Regions from separate parts of the Arhodomonas sp. SL1 genome, predicted to be linked through region 2. Evidence: riboswitches for the same ligand, from Rfam matches in the RefSeq annotation. Region 2 holds a riboswitch; the other holds the start of a gene.
What was found. A riboswitch is a leader RNA that binds a small molecule or an ion and turns the genes downstream of it on or off. The one in region 2 is predicted to bind thiamine pyrophosphate.

Region 1 (6,446 bases), on a different contig from region 2:
ACGCAAAGCGCTGGAGGCCCTGCCCGGGGTGGGCCGCAAGACCGCAAACGTCATCCTCAACACCGCCTTTGGCGAGCCCACCATCGCCGTGGACACCCACATCTTCCGGGTGGCCAACCGCACCGGCCTCGCCCCGGGAAAGAATGTCCGCGAGGTGGAGGACCGGCTGATGCGCTGGACACCCAAGGAATATCGCAAGGACGCCCACCACTGGCTCATCCTCCACGGGCGCTACGTCTGCACCGCCCGCAGGCCCCGCTGCGGCGCCTGCGTGATCCACGACCTCTGCGAGTTCCCGGAAAAGACGGAATACGCGGGGGAGTAACCCGGGCTGACGCGGATCAAGATCACCGCCGCGGCCCTGTGCTAGTGGTGCTCGCCATGGCAAGAGGTTCAGCAATGGAAGACGATGTGGTGCAGGCGGCGGCCATCCATCGCGGCGACGATGACGATGTCGCCGGGGTGTTCACCGCCGCGGCCGGGATGCTGGCCGCCGAGGGCATCACCGTGCGCGGACTGATCCAGTACCACGAGCGCGACCCCGATGGCCGCCTGCGCCGCCACCTGCGGGTGCTCGGATCCGGGGAGTCGATGCCCATCTCCCAGGTATTGGGACAGGGATCGACCGCCTGCAGCCTGGATACCGCCGCCCTGGCGGAGGCGGCGGCCTGGCTGCGGCGCTTCCAGCAGGAGGCGCCGGGGCTGGTGATCGTCGACCGTTTCGGGCCCCTGGAGGCGAAGGGCAAGGGCTTCGCCTCGGAGCTACTCGGGCTGCTCGCGGCCGGGATCCCCGTGCTCACCTCCGTGCGCGACGACCAGGCCACGGCCTGGGAGGCGTTCACCGGCGGGCTCGCGGAATGGCTGCCGCCGGAGGCCGCCGCGGTCACCGCCTGGGGGCGGGGCGCGGCGCACCGCGGCTGAGCGTCAGCCGCGACGCTTGGCAGCGACCCGCAGGCGCAGGGCGTTGAGCTTGATGAAGCCCTCGGCGTCCTTCTGGTCGTAGGCGCCGGCGTCGTCCTCGAAGGTGGCGATGCTGGCGTCGAACAGGCTATCGGTCTCCGAGGAACGCCCCACCACCGAAACGTTACCCTTGTACAGGCGCAGGCGCACCACGCCGTTGACCGTCTTCTGGGTCTCGTCGATGAGCGCCTGCATGGCCCGGCGCTCGGGGCTCCACCAATAGCCGTTGTAGATGGTCTCGGCATACCGCGGCATGATCTCGTCCTTGAGATGGGCCGACTCCCGATCCAGGGTGATGGACTCGATGGCGCGGCGGGCGCGCAGCAGGATGGTGCCGCCGGGGGTCTCGTAGCAGCCACGGGACTTCATACCCACGTAGCGGTTCTCGACGATGTCGATCCGCCCGATCCCGTTATCCCCGCCCAGCTGGTTCAACCGCAGCAGCAGTGCCGCAGGGTCGATCCGCTCGCCATCGATGGCCACCGGGTCACCGCCCTCGAAGGTAATATCGATCTCGGTGGGCCGGTCCGGGGCCTGCTCCGGGGCCACGCTCCAGCGCCACATGGACTCCTCGGCCGGGGTCCACGGGTCCTCCAGCACACCACCCTCGTAGGAGATGTGCAGGAGGTTGGCGTCCATGGAGTACGGCGAGCCGCCGCCCTCGGTCTTGCCCTCGATGGGGATGCCGTGACGCTCGGCATAAGCGAGGAGCTTCTCCCGGGAGTTCAGGTCCCATTCCCGCCAGGGGGCGATCACCTTGATGCCGGGCTCCAGGCCGTAGTAGCCGAGCTCGAAGCGGACCTGGTCGTTGCCCTTACCGGTGGCCCCGTGGCAGACGGCATCGGCCCCGGTCTCCCGGGCGATCTCGATCTGGCGCTTGGCGATGAGCGGCCGGGCGATGGAGGTGCCGAGCAGGTACTCGCCCTCGTAGATGGCGTTGGCCCGGAACATGGGGAAGACGTAGTCGCGAACGAATTCCTCGCGGAGATCGTCGATGTAGACCTCGCGCACCCCGAGCTGTTCGGCCTTGGCGCGGGCCGGCTCGAGCTCCTCGCCCTGGCCGAGATCGGCGGTAAAGGTCACCACCTCGCAGTTGTAAGTCTCCCGCAGCCACTGCAGGATCACCGAGGTATCCAGCCCACCGGAGTACGCGAGCACCACCTTTTTCACATCACTCATCGCGGGAACGCCCCTGAAAATCCCAGTTCGAAACGACCGGCTATGATCGGATGGCCACCCCGACAAATCAAGGGCGCCGCCCCGGGGCGATCGCGGCGACCAGTAGGCTCACCAGCGCGGAGGCAATGAGTGCGCCGGCGAAGGGGCCGAGAGTGGGCACGCCGTCCGGGAAGCTCGCGGCCAATGGCCCGCCGACGACGCTACCGGTGCTCACCCAGCCGGGGATGACGGCCCCCACGAGCCCGGCGAGGGCCCCGGCCACCGCCGCGGCGGGACCCATACGCGACCACAGCCCCAGGAACACCGGCACCACCGTGGTGGCACAGAGCAGATCGGCGATGAGGAAGAGCCGCAACACCGAGATCCCCTGCAGGGCGATGGCCACCACCGGGATCATCAGGGCGACGGTAACCCCCCGTGCCACCGCGAGGGAGAGCCCGCGCCCGCGGCCCTCGGTGACCAGCAGCGAGGCCAAGCCGTTCTGCAGCGTATCCACCGAGGAAGCCACCAGGGTCACCGCCAGGACCAGCGCGGGCACGGTCAGCCAGGCCGGGGCCTCGGCGAGGAGCGCGAAGAACGGCACCGGCGGCTCCCCCAGGGGCAGTCCCGCCGCGGCGGCGTAGAGGCCCAGGCCACCGATCACCGCCACCACCACGATGGTGGTCACGCCACCGAGCAGCGCGCCGCGTCCCAGCGCCGCACCATCCCGCGCCGCCCACACCCGCTGCCAGTAGCCCTGGTGAAATAGGTTCGCGGCGGTGACGGCGATGACCAGCGCCGCCGCCACCCCCAGGGCATCGGCCACGGGCACCGCGGGGAGGCTCAGCGCCCCAGCGTCTCCCTCCCCTGCCTTTGAGACCGCCACGCCGGCCACCAGCGCCACCAGCGCCAGCAGCAGCCACGCCTGCCAGCGGTCGGTGACCAGGCTCGCCCGAAGCCCGCCGAGGGCGGTGTACGCCAATGTTGCCGACGCGACACCGATCACTGCTGCCCAGCCGGGGATACCGGAGAGCATGCCGGTGATGGCACCGATGGCGGTGAGCTCGGCGGCCAGGAAGCAGAGCATATACAGCGCCGATATGAAGGCCACCCAGCGGCGCACCCCCTGGCCGTAGACGCTGGCGGCAAACTCGCCGATGCTGCGGCCCGCGGGCAACCGCCGTCGCATGGCCGGCCCCCAGAGGCCGAGGACGAAGAACGGCAGTGCTGAACCGAGGGCGTAGCCACCCAGGGCCACCGGCCCCACGAACGCCCCCACCTCCGGCGGCGCGAACAGGATCCAGGCACCCATGCCGGAGGCCAGGAAGGACAGGCCAATGACGCGGCCGCCCTGGCTGTTGCGGGCGGTCACATAGTCGTCCAGGCCGCCGTGGACGTAGCGGGCGCGCACGCCCAGCCAGGTGAACACGGCCAATGCCGCCACGACGACAACGAGGGTAAGAAGGGACATGTCGCGCTTCCTCCGCCGGTATGACCCGGTTCAGGTTCCAGGGTCTGCGCCACTGCGCACTCTCAGCCCTGTATAGGGCTCCCCTGGCGACTGTGAATGGTTTGTCGAGGCACAAGTCTGCCGCCACGAGGGGTGGGCTGGCAACCCAGTGGGCGGCACACGACCGACAGCGAGCCGTTACAATGGCCACCACATTCGCGCGTGCACGGGGAACGGGATTGGACAGTATCACCCTTACGCGGCCGGACGACTGGCACCTCCACCTCCGCGACGGCGAGGTCCTCGCCGACGTGGTCCCGGCCTCGGCGCGTCAGTTCGGCCGGGCCATCATCATGCCCAACCTCACCCCGCCGGTGACCGACGTGGACGCAGCCGAGGCCTACCGCCGCCGCATCCTCGAGCAGGTACCACCGGGCAGCGGCTTCACCCCGCTGATGACCCTGTACCTCACCGACAACACCACGGGGCAGATGGTGGAGGCGGCCGCGGCGAGCGGGGCCGTCCATGCCGTAAAGCTCTATCCCGCCGGTGCCACGACGAACTCGGATTCCGGGGTTACCGATCTCGGCCGCTGTGATGAAGCCCTCGCCGCCATGGCCGCGGCGGGACTGCCGCTACTCGTCCACGGTGAGGTCACGACGTCGGGGGTGGACATCTTCGACCGCGAGCGGGTGTTCTTGGAGGAGCGCCTCGCGCCGCTGCTCGAGCGCCATCCCCAGCTGAAGGTGGTGCTCGAGCATGTCACCACCGCCGCTGGGGTGCGGTTCGTGGAGCAGGGGCCGGAACGGCTGGCCGGTACCCTCACCGCCCACCACCTGCTGCTCAACCGCAACGACCTGTTGGTGGGCGGCATCCGCCCGCACCACTATTGCCTGCCGGTGCTAAAGCGCGAGACCGACCGCGAGGCGCTGCTCGCGGCGGCCACCTCCGGCAACCCCAAGTTCTTCCTCGGCACGGACTCCGCCCCGCATCCCCGCAGCGCCAAGGAGAACCCCTGCGGCTGCGCCGGGATCTACACCGCCCCCTACGCCCTCGCGCTGTACGCGGAGGCCTTCGAGGCGGCCGGGGCACTGAATCGACTGGAGGGCTTCGCCGCCCACCACGGCCCGGACTTCTACGGCCTGCCACGCAACGGCGAACGGATCCGGCTGGTCCGTGACCCGGAGCCCGTCCCCGAGGACCTGCCCCTGGGCAGCGGGCGGATCGTCCCCCTGCGGGCCGGGGGCCGGGTCGCCTGGCGGCTGGCCGACGAGGGCGAAGGGCCGGTGGGGCGTGTATGATGGGCGACCCCAAACCCCGCGAGCAGCACTGACGGAATCACCGTGAACCGTAACGCCCCCGACGCCGGCACCGTGCCCCATCGCCCCATCGCCAACCGCTTCCGGTCATTCCTGCCCGTGGTGGTGGATATCGAAACCGGCGGTCTGAACGCCGCCACCGACGCGGTGCTCCAGATCGCCGCGGTGATCGTACGCGCCGATGATAAGGGGCTGCTCTACCCCGCGGAGACCCACACCACCCACGTGGAGCCGTTCGAAGGCGCGAACCTGGACCCCAAGTCCCTGGAGTTCAACGGCATCGACCCGGATCATCCGCTACGCATGGCCAAACCCGAAGAGCAGGCCCTGCGCCAGGTTTTCAAACCGGTACGCCAGGAGATCCGCGAGACGGGTTGCACCCGCGCGGTGCTGGTGGGCCACAACGCCTGGTTCGATCTCGGTTTCCTCAACGCCGCGGTGGAGCGGACCGGCATCAAGCGCAACCCCTTCCACCCGTTCTCCTGCTTCGACACCGCCACCCTGGCGGGGCTGGCCTATGGCCAGACCGTGCTCGCCCGCGCGGTGAAGGCCTCCGGTGCCGGCTGGGACGGCCGCGAGGCCCACTCGGCGATCTACGACGCCGAGAAGACCGCAGAGCTGTTCTGCGCCATCGTCAATCGCTGGGACGAGCTCAACGGGTTCCCGGATTACGGGGCCTTGGCGCGCTAGTAAACCGCCCGCCAGCGCGCGGCGCATACGGGCGAGCCGGCGACGACCCCGCTACCAGAGGCCAACCCGAAAGGACCCGCCGCTCGCCGGTACAAATCCGCGGGTTACCGCACAGTCCGTCGGTGGGGCGGGAATCCGGCACGGGAGCGTCGGCGGCCAGGGATGGCCGCCGTCGAGCGTACAGGGAGGTGTTCACAGCGTCTCCCGTGACGGATTCCCGCCCCGCCGACGGTGACCAACACAATCAGCCCTGGCCGTACCGCGGGCGCCGCGGGACCGGCCCCGGTGCCGACGGTACGCCGGTCTGCTGCCGGAACGTAGGGCTCAGGCCTGGCTACCGGTGGCCTCCTCCACCAGCTTCTGGAGATCCCCGGACTCGTACATCTCCAGGATGATGTCGCAGCCACCCACCAACTCGCCGTTGACGTAGAGCTGGGGGATGGTCGGCCAATCACCGAACTCCTTGACCCCCTGGCGGATACCCTCGTCCTCAAGGACGTTGACGTAGGCGAATTCCTTGCCGCAGCCGGCCAGCGCCTGGGATGCCTTCATGGAGAACCCGCACTGCGGAAACTGCGGGGTGCCCTTCATGTACAGGATGATCGGATTGCTTTCCACCTGCTCGCGGATGGTGCCCTGGATATCGCTCATAACCTACTTCCTCGCGTGCCCGTGAACGGGTCAGTATCGTATGTCAGCCACATCTTATCGCTACGGCCGGGCCCAAATACACCGATCGGGCGCGGGGTTTTCCGCCCGCCCGCCGGTGCCCCTACATCGATGCCTCTCCCAAGTGCCGCGGAAATCCGTTATCCTGCGGCGGCATGGAAAATGACCATTTGACCGAAACAACGTTCCGTTCGCTAGGG
Region 2 (10,145 bases):
CCGACCAGATCAACGCCCGTTACGGCAGGGAGGGGGTCCGTGACTTCGAGCCCGCCTACGGGCGGAGCGGCGCCATCACCGACGACACCCAGATGACGCTGTTCACCGCCGACGGCCTCCTGCGCTGGACCCTCGCCCGCTACCGCGGCGCTCAGGACGCTCGGCCCGCCGATTACGTGGCCCGCGCCTATGGCCGCTGGCTCGCCACCCAGAACGGCGGACGCATTCCGGCCTGGGCGGCCGATGAGCCACCCGGCTGGCTGTACAGCCAAGACGCGCTCCACAGCCGCCGTGCCCCCGGCAACACCTGCCTGTCCGCGCTCAGGCAAATGGCACAAGCGAGCGACCGCGCCGACAACGACAGCAAGGGCTGTGGTGGGGTGATGCGGGTCGCCCCAGTCGGGTTGCTGGCGGCCACCCACGGCCCCGATGCCGCGCCCTTCGCCTTCGAACTGGGCTGTGAGGTGGCCGCCATCACCCACGGCCACATCAGCGGCCAGCTCCCGGCGGGGGTGCTGGCGGCGATGATCACCCGGCTGGTCCACGGCGACGACATGCTCGAGGCCTGGCGCGTGGCCCGAGGACTGCTGGTGGCCGAGCCGGGCCATGAGGAGACGCTGAGCCTGCTGGACCGGGCGGTGCGACTCGCCCGCCGCAATCCGGACCGCCGCAAGGCCCTGGTCACCCTCGGCGAGGGCTGGGTCGCGGAGGAGGCGCTGGCGATCGCGCTGTACTGCGCGCTCTCCCGGGATGACTTCGAGGCGGCGGTAACCCTCGCGGTCAGCCACGGCGGCGACAGCGACTCCACCGGCGCCATCTGCGGCAACCTGCGCGGCGCCGAGCGCGGCCGCCGCGGCATCCCGGATCACTGGTGGGGTGCTGAAAACCTGGAGCTGTGGACGACGCTGCTGATCACCGCCGTCGAGCTGCGCCGGCTCACCGGGCTCGACGACAGCGCCTATCAGGAGATCGCCGAGCTCTTTCCCCTGGAGTGATGGTTCTGCAATGCTGCGGCTGACAGGGAGCGGGAGGAAACCGATATGAAAAGGCATCTCAAAGTCCCGGCCGCGGGATCCGTCGCTGCCGTCACGTTGGCCCCGAGTTGGGTGTGGGCACAACAAGGCGCGGATGCGTACGGGCCTCGTTACGGCCCCCACATGATGGATTGGGGTGGAGGTTGGTTCGGCATGATCCTTGGGCCGCTCATGATGATCCTGGTGCTGGTGATCGTGGTCGCCGCGGCCGCCTTGCTGGTGCGTTGGCTCGGCGGACCCTGGCATGGGCCACAGCCACCGCAGCAAGGACAGCCAGGGCGCACGCCGCTCGATATCCTCAAGGAGCGCTATGCCCGAGGCGAGATCGACACGGAAGAGTTCCAGGAACGCCGCCGCGTGCTGGAAGAGTGACACACCGCGAGCACCGCACACCGGCATAGTCCCAACGGTAACTAGGCTGTTTGATGCCATGTCCGAGCTGTCCACTCGCCCCTACGAGCTGCGTGACCGGCCACGCAGCGGCACCGCCCCCGGCACGCTGGTGGCCCCACCCGGATCCCATGCACCCGTGATCAACGTCATGGCTTATGACGACGACCATCTGCTCGAGCACTGGGAGATCACCCTCGAGCAGCTCGAGGGTGATCGGGGGACACAAACTGCTGTGGGTGGATGTACGCGGACTTGGTGATGCCGCCATTATCGAACGCCTCGGCAGCCTGTTCGATCTCCACCCGCTCGCCTTGGAGGACGTGCTCAATACCCACCAACGACAACGACCGAAGGCGGAGAACTACGGGACAAACACCTCCGTCATCACGCGCCTACCCCACTGGGGCAACGAGACCCTGGAGCTCGAGCAGATCAGCCTGTTCCTTAGCGACGGGCTGGTCGTCTCCGTCCAGGAACACGCCATCGACTGCTTTGACCCGGGGCGTGCACGCATCCGCAAGAATGCCGGCAAGCGGGGGTGCCTGCTGCGCGCCGACTACCTGGCCTATGCCCTGCTCGACGCGGTGGTGGACAGCTACTTTCCACTGCTGGAGCAGTACGCCGAACGTATCGAAGACGTGGAGCAGGCCGCGCTGACGCATCCTGATCAGACAGGCGTACTCGAGATCCAGCGCCTTAAGCGCGAGCTGCTGCAAACGCGACGCGCCATCTGGCCGCAACGCGAGGTCTTCCGCATTCTGCGCGAGGGCGACGAGCGCATTGCCGGCGACACGGGGCTGTTCCTGCGCGACTGCGAGGATCAGTCCTCCAGATCATGGACCTGCTCGAGGTCTACGTTCTTCCGCCGCCGGGGCTGGCTCGGACCACGACCGTGATAGAGAGGCTGCACCCGACCGACGATCCGCAGAACAATCAACGCCCCAGATCGTGTGGCTCGCGGATGGGTTCGCGCGGCGGCGCCTCCAGCTCCACGCCCTGTTGACAGCTCACCGGCAGCCCTCTAGCTTCTCAGCAGGATAAGCTGGAACGTACACGACGAGGCAGCGGGGGTGCCCGGCCATTGCAGGGCGGGCTGAGAGAGTCCCTTGGAACCTGAACCGGTTCATACCGGCGTAGGGAGCTGTGGCCTACCCTTCATCCCGCCTTCGGCGGCGGCCCCGCCAGCCTCAACGCTTGGACATCGTACGGTCTGCCACTGCAACGTGGCCACACCGTCCACCGCGGAGGTGCATTCGACGTGAACGCGCAGCCCCCCTATGAGGCGGATACGCTCACGGTGACGGTCAACGGCGAACCACATCGCGTCTCCGGTGGGATATCCGTCGCCACCTTACTCGAAACGCTTTCCTATCCACGGCGCAACATTGCTGTTGCGGTCAACCGGCAGGTCGTCCCGCGCTCGGAGCACGGCGCTTATAGACTCGCCGATGGCGACGCGGTGGACGTAGTGCAAGCCGTCGGGGGCGGCTGAACCGCACAACACCGCAGATGGCACACTGAGGGGCATTTCTGCGATGCAAGATGATAACGACCGGCTGTTCCTCGCCGGACAGCATTACGACTCGCGCCTCCTGGTTGGCACGGGTCGATACCGTAGCCTCGAGGAGGCGCGCTGCGCGATCCTGGCGAGTGGGGCCGAGATCGTCACGGTCGCCATTCGACGGTTGTCGGACGCTCCCGAGGGCAGTGGGTTGCTACCCATGCTGCGCGAGCTCGGCTGCAGCGTACTGCCCAACACGGCAGCGTGCTTCACCGTCGAGGACGCGGTCTATACCTGCCAGCTCGCCCGCGAGCTCCTCGACGGGGAATCCCTGTGCAAGCTCGAGGTCTTCGGTGATGAGAGCCTCCATCCGGATGTACGAGCGACCCTGGAGGCCGCAGAACGCCTGGTGGGCGACGGCTTCCAGGTGATGGCCTATACCACCGACGACCCGCTGATCGCCAAGGAGCTCGAGTCTATAGGCTGCGCCGCGGTAATGCCCTTGGGCGCCCCGATTGGATCGGGGTTGGGGATACGCAACACACTGAATATTCGTCGGATCGCCGAGACAGTGGACGTCCCCGTGCTCGTGGACGCAGGGGTCGGCACCGCCTCCGACGCCGCCGTGGCCATGGAACTCGGTTGCGATGCCGTACTGCTGAACACCGCGATCGCGCACGCCCGGGACCCGGCGCGGATGGCCGATGCCATGCGCCACGCCGTGATTGGCGGACGCCAGGCCTGGTTGGCCGGCCGCATGGCCCCACGGGACTACGGTGTCCCGTCGTCACCCATGCAGGGGGTAGCTGGCACGGATGCCTGACAGACCCTGCAACCGACCGGACACGCCCTATCAGCACGTGCCCGGTAAACCCGGAGACCGGGCGTAGCGGGGCCTAACGGATCAGGCACCCGCCCAACTAGGCGTCCGGCTCCTCCGCTACGTCGGTGTACAGCACGGTTTCCAGCTCCCGCGCTGCGGAACGCAAATCGGGAACGAATTCGCGCAGGGTGTCGAGGCTGCGACGAAAGACCGGTGCGTGGATCGAGACGGCGACGACGGGGGGACCCGAAGTCGGCATCACGGGCACGGCCACGGCCACCATCTCCGAGAGGAACTCCTGGTCGTCGGTTCCGACCCGCGTACGCCGGATCTCGGCCAGCGCTGCCTCCAGGCGATCCGCGTCGGTGATGGTCTGGGGGGTCATGGGCTCGAGCACCTTGCTCTTGATGATCCGATCACGGACACGCTTGGGTTGCAGGGCGAGCAGGAGCTTGCCGGTTGCGGTGCAGTGCAACGGCACATGCGAACCGACGTCGAAGCGGATGCGCAGCGGCCACTGGGTGTCGACCCGATCGATATAGGTCAGTTGTCCCCCATCGAGAAGGACGATATTGCAGGCCTCCCCCACCTTTTCGGCGAGCCCGCGCAACACCGCATGGCGGGCTGCGTGCCCCGGTTGGCTCTGCAGCACTTCCAATGCAAGGCGCTGCAGTGCCGGGCCCGTGGCATAGCGACGGGCATCGGCTTCACGGATGAGGTGGCCGGTACTCTCGAGCAGGGTCACCAAACGATGCACCGTCGGTTTGGGTAACCCGACGGCGTCGGTGAGCTCCGGTAGCGAAAGGGGACGCCCGGCACCGGTGATAGTGTGCAGCACCTTCAACAGGCGCTCACCGGTGGAGCCCGTCGATCTCGTACGGCCCATAGAGTGTCGGTTCCCAACTCTTGTCTGGCGCGAGGCATGGCGTTGAGTATCCGCCGCGACATCGCCCGCGCGCGCATCGAGTGAAAGGTCCCCCAAAGAAACGCGGAGGCGGGCCGGACTACCGGCCCGCCTCCGCGCGATGCGCTGCCGGACAGCACCTTGCCGCCCTATTCGCGGGCTGCCGCCGCCTCACGGACCAAGTTGTTGTAAAGCGTGAGGTTGCGCGAGTGATAAGGATACACCATCTCCGCGAAATCCGCTTGAGACTGATACACCCGAGCAAAGAACTCACTATCGTCCAGATAATCCTGGATGATGGTGTTCTGGGCCTCGATGAACGCCGTGTAGTATTCCTCCGGTGTATCGCGGACCTGGATGCCCTCCTCCTGGTACTGCTGAACGGCCTGCGAGTTCTCGCGGAGATTGACGTGCTGGGTCTTGGCCACGGAGGCGAGGACCGCGGTCTCCACGATGGCCTTCAGGTCGTCGGGCAGGCTCTCCCAGAAATCCTTGTTGAACTGGAGCTCGCCAACATCCGTCTGCTGGTGCAGGCCCTGCAGATAGTAGTAGTCCCAGATGTTGTTGAGACCGAGGGCGCGGTCATCGGCCGGCCCGATCCACTCCGCTGCATCGATGGTCCCCCGCTCCGCGGAGGGCACGATCTCGCCGCCCGGCATGGCTACGGCCGGCACACCCATCTCGTTGTAGGTCCGCCCGGCGATCCCCGGCGGGGCCCGGTACTTCAGCTGGCGGAACTGCTCCATGCTCTCAAATGGCTGCGAGAACCAACCCAGCGGATCCGGCCCCATGGGCTGCAGCAAAAACGGTACCGTGTCGTACCCCATCACCTCCTCGGTGAGCTCGGTATACAGTTCCTGGCCTTCGCCCTCGTAATACCAGGACATCAGGGTCTGCTGATCCATACCCGTGCTCGCCGGAACATTGGAAAACAGCACATAGGCGGCGTGCTTGCCGGACCAGTAGTGGGGCCAGGCATAGCCGGCCTCCACCACGCCGTCACTGACCGCGTCGAGGATCTCGAATGCCTGCACCTCGGCACCGTCCGGCAGGACACGGGCCTGCAGGCGGCCGCCGGACATCCGCTCCAGGCGATCCGCAAAGTCCTCCACCAGACCGAAGTAGATACTGGAGTTTGGCACCGCGGTCTGAATGCTGAATTCGTAGACCTCTTCCTGGGCCTGCGCGCTACCGGCACCCACCACTGCCAACGTGGCCGCGGCCAGCCCGGACAGGGCCATGCGATACATTTGCCTTTTCATGTCTCTCTCCTCCACTCGCTCAGGAGACTCCCTGAATACGTTCGAATACCGTCTGTGATTGTGGATCGCGCCTCCTCCTTTACTGCGGAAACACACGAATCCCCCGATGCTCAATCAAGCACCGACGGCAGCCAGAGAATGATCTGCGGGAATGCAGCAAGCAGCAGCACGACGACCAGCTGGAGTAGCACGAACTGACTCATGCCCACATAGATGTCGCCCATCCGCCACTGCGGCACCACGCCCTTGAGGAAGTACGCCGACAGCGCCATTGGCGGCGTCAGCCACGACGTCTGCAGCGTTACCGCCACGAGCACGCTGAACCAAAGCGGATCGAAGCCCAGCTCCGCCACCGTCGGCAGGAAGATCGGTACGATCACCAGCACGATGGGGATCCACTCCAGCGGCGAACCGAGCACGAAGACGATGCCGAGCATGATGAGCAGCATCGCACTGGGGGCGAGATTCATCGCGAGCAACCACTCGGTGAGCAGATCGGCAGAGCCAAGGCGCGAGAAGATCGCGCCAAAGAAGTTGGCCGCCCCAAGCAGGAACATGATCATCGCCGAGTTCTGGAGGGTGCTGTAGACGCAGGTGCGCACCTTCTTCCAGGTCATTCGACGGTAGGCAAGCGCGAGAATGAAGGCAGCCAGTGCGCCCGTGGCAGCGGCATCCGTCGGTGTCGCGATGCCGGCGATGATCGCGCCGAGGGTACAGGCAATGATCACCGTGACCGGGATCACCCCGAGCAACAGCTCCTTGAGCTTCTCGCTAAGGGTGGTCTCGGCAAGCTCGGCGGAGAGGACCGGCGGGCCCAGCTCCGGATTGAAGTAACTCCGCAGCAGCGTATAGGCAATGTAGGTTCCGGCGAGCAGCAGCCCGGGGACGATAGCCGCCGTGAACAGCTCGCTCACCGGGACACCCACCACCGGGCCCATCACGATAAGCATGATGCTCGGGGGGATGAGAATGCCCAGCGTCCCCCCCGCCCCGATGGCCCCCGCAGAGAGGCGGTCGCTATAGCCGTTTTTCTGCATGATCGGCGCGGCCATGACGCCAAGCACCGTCACGGAAGCGCCCACGATGCCGGTCGCGGCGGCGAACACCGTCGCCACCAGCAACACCACCAGGTAGAGCGAACCGCGCAGGCCACCGAGCAGCAGCCGCAGTGCCCGAAAGACCCGATCCATAAGGCCGGATTGCTCGAGCACGTAGCCCATGAACAGGAACAACGGCACCGCCGCCAACGTGGTGTTGCGCATCAGCGCGAAGAACTGCGCCTGCATCAGCTTGAAGACGCGGTCCTCCATGCCGATGAAGCCGAACACCAGGCCGATGAAGATGAAGGTGAAGGCCATCGGGTAGCCGGTGAGGATGCCGATGAACAGCACCGCGAGGGAGACAAGACCAAGGATGGGCTCGCTCATCAGCCGAACTCCCGGAAGCGGCGGTTCGTAACGACGGAATAGAAGCTCTTGAGCAGCTCCGAGACACCCTGGATGAGCAACAGGACGCCGGTGACCGGCATGACCGTCTTCAGCGGGTAGATCACCGGCATCCAGGGGCTGGTAATGATGCGCTCGCCACGCATCCACGACACCGCAGCGTAGTCATAGGTGGCGATGGTGAAGAACAGGATCGCGGGAAAGAACAGCACGATCGTGAATGTGCCGTCGATCAGTCCCTGCGCCCGGGGCGAGAGGACGTTGAACAAGAAATCCGCCCGCACGTGGGCATCACGGCCGAGGGTATAGGCCGCACCGAGCATGAACATCGCCCCGTAGAGCATGTACGTGATGTCGTAGGCCCACATGGTCGGCCGGTTGAACCCGTAGCGGGCGACCACCTCGTAGACCAACGCGCCGATAAGCGGAACGATGAGCCACGCTGCCGCTTTACCCACCCAGTAGCCTGGCAGATCGAGCCAAGCGACCACGGTACGCAGGCGCCGCTCCCCCCCTTCTGTCAGCCCCATGACGCCGCTCCGTTCGGGACGCCACCAAGGCCATGGACGGAAGACACGCGCCCTAGCCGTCGGCTGGACCGCATGCGTAACTCTCCTCCTCGTCAACGGGCACTCGCATCGCTGCCGTATCCCCGATGCCTACTGCCACTGGTTCTTATATTGATATTTACTGTCTCAGTATGGAAGCTGTTAGACGACATGCAAGGGGGAAGACGATCCCACGCAGGGACAAGGGGACGGGCATCGCGGGCCGATAGCCCACGGCGGTCTGCCAGTCCGTGGCGCGACTGGCATCGGAGCACAGCATGAGCGCGAGCAAGTTCGATTACATCATCGTCGGTGCCGGATCCGCAGGCTGCGTGTTGGCCAACCGGCTGAGCGCGGACGGCCGGTATAGCGTGCTGGTGCTGGAGGCGGGCCCGCGGGACCGGTATCCATGGATCCACGTCCCAATCGGCTACGGAAAGACAATGTTTCACACCGGGATCAACTGGGGCTACTGGACTGAAGCGGACCCCGGCATCGCCGGCCGCTCGATGTACTGGCCCCGAGGCAAGGTGCTCGGTGGCTCGAGCTCAATCAACGGGCTCATCTATATCCGCGGCCAGCACGAGGACTTCAACGATTGGGTGAGACTGGGCAACGAGGGGTGGAGCTGGCAGGACGTGCTGCCCTACTTCCGCCGATCCGAGCGCCAGCAGCGCGGCGCCGACGACTACCACGGCGACGACGGTCCACTGTCGGTCTCCGATATCCCCGAGCGCAACGAGCTCTGCGACGCCTTCATTGCGGCCGGCCAGGAGATCGACATCCCCCGCAACGACGATTTCAATGGCGCCACCCAGGAGGGCGTGGGCTACTTCCAGCTCACCGTGCGCAATGGCCGCCGCTGCAGCGCGGCCGTGGCGTTCCTGCGACCCGCCATGGAGCGCCCGAATCTCCACGTGGAGACCGATGCGCTATGCGAGCGGGTGCTGCTCCAGGGGGGCCGCGCCGTGGGCGTGCGTTACCGTCAGGGTGGCCGTACGCTCGAGGCCCGGGCCGGCGGCGAGGTCATCATCGCGTCCGGCGCCATCAACTCACCACAGATCCTGGAGCTCTCCGGTATCGGCGACCCGGCGGTCCTCGGCGAACATGGCATCCCCGTTAACCATGCGCTGCCCGGTGTCGGCGGCAACCTCCAGGATCACCTTCAGGCCCGACTGATCCTCCGCTGCACCCGGGCCATCACCACCAACGACGATCTGCATAGCTTCGCGCGCCGCATGCGGATCGGATTGCGCTATCTGCTGCGCCGCCGTGGCCCCTTGGCTGTCGGCATCAACCAGGCCGGCGGCTTCGCCCGCAGTGACCCTGAGCTCCACCGGCCCGACATTCAATTCCATTTCGGCACGCTCAGCTCGGATGTTCCCGGCTCACCGGTACACCGGTTCCCGGGATTCACCGTCTCCACGTGTCAACTTCGCCCCACCAGCTCCGGCTCCGTCCACCTCCGCACCAACGACCCCGCCCAGTACCCGAGCATTCGGCCGAACTACCTCGCCACCGACGAGGACTGCCGGGTGATGGTAAACGGGGTCAAGCTGGCGCGCCGGCTCGTGGCGGCGGCATCCCTACGCCCCTACATCGCCGCGGAGTACTCCCCCGGCCCCGACGCGCAAAGCGATGACGCCCTGCTCGAGTTCGTGCGTCGCGACGCGACCACCATCTTCCATCCCGCGGGCACGTGCCGAATGGGAAACGACGGCGTAGCCGTCGTCGACCCACGCCTGCGGGTGCACGGCATCGAGGGTCTGCGCGTCGCGGACTGTTCGGTTATGCCAAAGCTGATCTCGGGGAATACCAATGCGGCAGCAATCATGATCGGTGAGAAGGCAGCCGACATGATCCTGGCGGATGCGCTGCGTGGTCACGGCAGTCACAACGCGGCGGCCTGAGCGAGCAAGGGGCTCGCCCATTCCGGCATGCTGGATTTTTCCATATTCCGAGATATTTCATCTCACTATTGATGATTTTTGTCACCTATGACATGGTACCTTTTCTCGAATACGTGCCATGCCTGTGTGTAGTTCAGGCAAGATAGATTGCGCCGCCCGCGATCCAGTATCCGCACTGCAAAAGAGGGGGAGGGAAAATGACGCGCATGACCTCAAGTGAGGCGTTCGTCGAGACGCTGGTTGCTCACGGAGTGGACGATGTGTTCGGCATCGTCGGCTCTGCGTTCATGGATGCACTGGATATCTTTGAGCCGGCGGGGATCCG

Region 1: linked by a shared signal. The riboswitch ahead of ACQ754_RS13075 (sodium:solute symporter family transporter) and the one ahead of thiS (sulfur carrier protein ThiS) in region 2 are both predicted to bind thiamine pyrophosphate.

The regions. Positions count from the first base shown of each region.
Region 1 covers NZ_JBPODZ010000009.1:72,945-79,390, forward strand. The annotation lists gene nth (endonuclease III) at 1-325, shown strand, start outside; gene ACQ754_RS13065 (DUF2478 domain-containing protein) at 400-921, shown strand; gene ACQ754_RS13070 (argininosuccinate synthase) at 925-2,139, opposite strand; gene ACQ754_RS13075 (sodium:solute symporter family transporter) at 2,207-3,589, opposite strand; TPP riboswitch at 3,579-3,684, opposite strand; gene pyrC (dihydroorotase) at 3,808-4,869, shown strand; gene rnt (ribonuclease T) at 4,912-5,577, shown strand; gene grxD (Grx4 family monothiol glutaredoxin) at 5,902-6,228, opposite strand; gene ACQ754_RS13095 (DEAD/DEAH box helicase) at 6,417-6,446, shown strand, end outside.
Region 2 covers NZ_JBPODZ010000015.1:15,030-25,174, forward strand. The annotation lists gene ACQ754_RS15015 (ADP-ribosylglycohydrolase family protein) at 1-995, shown strand, start outside; gene ACQ754_RS15020 (SHOCT domain-containing protein) at 1,188-1,406, shown strand; gene ACQ754_RS15025 (hypothetical protein) at 1,465-1,686, shown strand; gene ACQ754_RS15030 (CorA family divalent cation transporter) at 1,664-2,323, shown strand; TPP riboswitch at 2,484-2,584, shown strand; gene thiS (sulfur carrier protein ThiS) at 2,686-2,919, shown strand; gene ACQ754_RS15040 (thiazole synthase) at 2,963-3,751, shown strand; gene ACQ754_RS15045 (IclR family transcriptional regulator) at 3,849-4,637, opposite strand; gene ACQ754_RS15050 (TRAP transporter substrate-binding protein) at 4,805-5,917, opposite strand; gene ACQ754_RS15055 (TRAP transporter large permease) at 6,028-7,344, opposite strand; gene ACQ754_RS15060 (TRAP transporter small permease subunit) at 7,344-7,892, opposite strand; gene ACQ754_RS15065 (GMC family oxidoreductase) at 8,189-9,820, shown strand; gene xsc (sulfoacetaldehyde acetyltransferase) at 10,027-10,145, shown strand, end outside.